DNA from 2 places in the Chromobacterium sp. LK11 genome. Region 2 is predicted to be linked to the other one. Evidence: riboswitches for the same ligand, from Rfam matches in the RefSeq annotation. Region 2 holds a riboswitch; the other holds the start of a gene.
What was found. A riboswitch is a leader RNA that binds a small molecule or an ion and turns the genes downstream of it on or off. The one in region 2 is predicted to bind thiamine pyrophosphate.
Positions count from the first base shown of each region.

Region 1: another riboswitch for thiamine pyrophosphate. It lies ahead of thiC (phosphomethylpyrimidine synthase ThiC); the one in region 2 lies ahead of VK98_RS10725 (thiamine ABC transporter substrate binding subunit).

Region 1 is NZ_LDUR01000008.1:49,439-51,633, forward strand. Features, by position in the region: gene VK98_RS04230 (rhodanese-like domain-containing protein) at 1-46, opposite strand, end outside; gene VK98_RS04235 (protein-L-isoaspartate O-methyltransferase) at 46-705, opposite strand; TPP riboswitch at 799-949, shown strand; gene thiC (phosphomethylpyrimidine synthase ThiC) at 1,070-2,195, shown strand, end outside.
Region 2 is NZ_LDUR01000015.1:157,444-159,638, forward strand. Features, by position in the region: gene VK98_RS10720 (GNAT family N-acetyltransferase) at 1-225, opposite strand, end outside; gene VK98_RS10725 (thiamine ABC transporter substrate binding subunit) at 222-1,238, opposite strand; TPP riboswitch at 1,289-1,383, opposite strand; gene VK98_RS10730 (DUF1800 family protein) at 1,557-2,195, shown strand, end outside.

The sequences.
Region 1 (2,195 bases), on a different contig from region 2:
CGGCCAGCGCCGCCGCCAGATCGCGGGCGCGGATTTCCTGGACCATCAAAACGCGAAGCGTTCCGGTTCCACCGCTTCCGCCTTGGCCAGGCGGGCGATACAGGTTTCGAACAGACCGGTTTCGCTGAAGCTGGCTTCGGTTTCGCGCTTGATCAGCTTGCAGGTCATAACCGGCAGATCGCCCGCCACCATGATCAGGCGGCCGCCGACGGCCAGCTGGTCTTTCAGTTCCTGCGGCACCACCGGCAGCGAACCGCCGACCACGATCACGTCGAACGGCGCTTGCTGCGGCAGGCCCAGCACGCCGTCGCCTTCCACCAGGGTCACGTTGTCGATGCCGGCCTGCTTCAGGTTGGCGGCCGCGGTTTCGCGCTGGGCGGGATCGATCTCCACGCTGTAGACGTGTTGGCCCATCTTGGCCAGCAAGGCGGTCAGGTAGCCGCTGCCGGTGCCTATTTCCAGGATCTTGTCCTGGGCCTGGACGGCGGCGTCCTGAACCAGGCGCGCTTCCATTTTGGGCTGCAGCATGAAGCTGCCGTTGGGCAGCGGCAGTTCGGTGTCGACAAAGGCCAGGCTGCGTTTGTCGGCGGCGACGAACTGTTCGCGTTTCACGTGAAACAGCAGGTCCAGCACGTTAGTGTCAAGTACGTCCCACGGACGAATCTGCTGCTCGACCATGTTGAAACGGGCATTCTCAAAATCCATCAGCTCACTCCGGAGGGGCTTGCCGCCGCAGGAAAAACGCGGCGGCGTGTCATGGCGATAACTTGCGATTATCCCACATTTGCCGTACCTTCACAGCATCGCTAGGGGTCCTGCGCGACGGTCGACAAGATGATCCATATCCTTGAAAGGATAGGATAATCGTTAAAGATTGTTGCGCTGGTGAGAAACACCCTTGGAACCTGACCCGGATAATACCGGCGTAGGGAAGCGCAACTTGCTGTAGGTCCGGTTTTATCGACGCTGGATCGTCCGCAGCCCGCCTATCCGGCGGCTCGCTCCTTGCGCCATTCATCGACTATTGGAGAATCGCCCGATGAACGCGCCCGCAACGCCCAAACCTTCCATGGTGGTGGATACCGCCGCCATTCAGCCCTTGCCCAATTCCCGCAAGATCCACGTCGTCGGCAGCCGGCCGGACATCCGCGTGCCGATGCGCGAGATCTGCCAGAGCGACACGCCCACCCAGTTCGGCGGCGAAGCCAACCCGCCCATCACCGTCTACGACACCAGCGGCCCGTACACCGATCCGGACGCGCGCATCGACATCCAGAGCGGCCTGGCGCCGCTGCGCGCCGACTGGATCGCCGAGCGCGGCGACTGTGAGCGGCTTGCCGGCCTGTCCAGCGAATACGGCCGCGCCCGCGAGGCCGACCCCAAGCTGGCCGAGCTGCGCTTCAACCTGACGCGTCAGCCGCGCCGGGCGCTGCCGGGCCGCAATGTCAGCCAGATGCATTACGCGCGCCGCGGCATCGTCACGCCGGAAATGGAGTTCGTCGCCATCCGCGAGAACCTGCGGCGCCGCGAATACCTGGACTCGCTGCGCGCGGCCGGCGGCAAGAACAGCCGGTTGGTGGAGTTGATGGCGCGCCAGCATCCGGGCCAGGCCTACGGCGCGGCGCTGCCGGAGGAGATCACGCCGGAGTTCGTACGCGCCGAGATCGCCGCCGGCCGCGCTATCCTGCCGGCCAACATCAATCACCCCGAATCCGAGCCCATGATCATAGGCCGCAATTTCTTGGTCAAAATCAACGGCAATATCGGCAATAGCGCGGTAACGTCTTCGATCAGCGAAGAAGTTGACAAGATGACCTGGGGCATACGCTGGGGCGCGGACACCATCATGGACCTGTCCACCGGCAAGAACATCCATGAAACCCGGGAATGGATCATCCGCAATTCGCCGGTGCCCATCGGCACGGTGCCGATTTACCAGGCGCTGGAGAAAGTGGGCGGCAAGGCCGAAGACCTGAACTGGGAGATCTTCCGCGATACCTTGATCGAACAGGCGGAGCAGGGCGTCGATTACTTCACCATCCACGCCGGCGTATTGCTGCGCTATGTGCCGATGACCGCCGGCCGCATGACCGGCATCGTGTCGCGCGGCGGCTCCATCATGGCCAAATGGTGTCTGGCCCATCATCGCGAGAACTTCCTCTACACCCATTTCGAGGACATCTGCGAGATCATGA
Region 2 (2,195 bases):
TTCGCGTCGCAACAGCGCCCGCACCGACCACGGCGCATAGGCCGGGTCCTGGGCGATATCGTCCAGGCGCAAGGCCATCAGCGCCTGCTCGTCCAGCCAGGCCGCCGCCAGCGGCGCGCCCAGCCATTCGGCCGCCGTCTCCGGCTCGCCGGCCAGGCAACTGCGCAATACGCGCGGGTCCAGATGCCGCAGCAACAGCCGCGGCGATTCGATATCGGGGATCATTGGCCGCCTTTCAAAACGATCCTGGTCCAGCGCGCCACCCACTGACGCGAGCGCTCGGCGATCGCCTTGCTGTCCGGGGTGTCGTGCGCGGCCGGCTGTTCGGCGAAACGGTAGACCGGATCCAGGGCCACCTTGTCCATCACCGGATACATCCACATGGTGGTGGTCACGTCTTTCTGCACCGCCTCGGAGCGCAGGAAGGCGATGAACTTCTCGCCCAGCGCCGCTTCCTTGCCGCCCTTGACCAGGGCCGCGCCCTCCACCTGACGGAACACTCCGCCTTTCAGCGGCAGATTGCCGGTGGGCGCGTCGTTCAGCTTCTGTTTGCTGTAGAACACCTCGGCCGCCGGGCTGGTGACGTAGCTGACCACCAGCGGCCGGCTGCCGCCGTTCTTGGAAAAATCGGTGTAATAGGACTCGCTCCAACCCTTGCTGACCTTGAGCCCGTTGTCGCGCAAACGGCCCCAGAAGGCGAAGGCCTTGTCCTCGCCCATGGCGGCGACGGTGGACAGCATGAAGGCGAGGCCCGGGCTGGAAGTGGCCGGATTCTGCACCACCAGCAGGTTCTTGTAGGCCGGCTTGGTCAAATCCTCCAGCGTTTTGGGCAGCGCCAGTTGGCGCTGTGCGAACCAGGCCTTGTCGTAATTGAGCGTGACGTAGCCGTAATCTATGCTCACCGCGCCGGGCAGGACGGCCTTGCCGCCCTGGGCCAGCGCCGCCGGCACCGGCGCCAGCACTCCGGCCTGCTGCGCCTTGCCGATCAGGCTGTTGTCGATGCCGAACACCACATCGGCGATGGGATTGGCCTTGGTCAGGATCAGCTTGTTCAGCATCTCGCCGGCGTCTCCGGCCTTGATGATGGACACCTTGGCGCCGTTCTGTTTTTCAAACTCGGCCAGCAAGGGTTTGGACACCGTGAACGAGCTGTGCGACAGCACGCGCAACTCCGCCGCCGACGCGCTCAGGCTGGCGGCCGCCAGCGCGGCTGCGATCAAAGAGGGAAAACACTTCATGGACATCTCCGTACACAATGACAATTGGCCGGAGCAAGCGGAATGCGGGCCGCGCCCGCGCATCACGCTCCCTCCGCTGGCATGACCCAGATCAGGTTGCAGGGTATTTTCTCAGCCCGCGCCGCGGACACCCCTGGTGACAGCGCGCCAGTATACCGCAGCGGCCGCGCGCTGACAGCCAACACTCTTTAACAGAGTCGGCCGGCGGCTTAACACGCCGACGACAAGCGCCTTCTAAGCTGAATGCATGCCTGCGCCCACGCCGGGCGCCCCGGGAGACCATGTTTGAACCCCATGCCGACCCTATGCCGATCGCTGATGACAGCGGCGTCCGCCATCCCTGACATCGCCAAGGCCAGGCGCCGCGCCGCGTCCGCCCTCTTGCTGGCCGCGCTCTGCCTGCCGGCGCTGGCCCAGGCCGGCATCGGCGTCGCCGGCGCGCGCCACTTGCTGTCCCGGACCGGTTTCGGCGCCAACCCGGCGCAAATCGCCGTCTACGCGCCGCTGAGCCGCGAAGCCGCGGTGGACCGGTTGCTGGCCAATACCCGCGCCAGCGCCGCCACGCCGCCGCCGGCCTGGGTCGACGAAGCCTTCGAGCGGCCGGGACAACCCAATCTGAGCGAGGACGAGAAGAAAGCGCTGCAAAAGCTGCGCGCCGAGCACGCGGTGGAACTGAGCGGCTGGTGGCTGAACGAGATGCGCTACACCTCGTCGCCGCTCAGCGAAAAAATGACTTTGTTCTGGCACAACCACTTCGTCTCCGCGCTGGACAAGGTGCGCTCGCCGCAACTGATGTATCGACAAAACCTCTTGTTGCGCCAATACGCGCTGGGCAATTTCGGCGACATGCTGCACGCCGTCGCCCGCGATCCAGCGATGATGCGCTATCTGGACACCGCCAATAACCGCAAGGGCCAGCCCAATGAGAACTTCGCGCGCGAAGTGATGGAGCTGTTC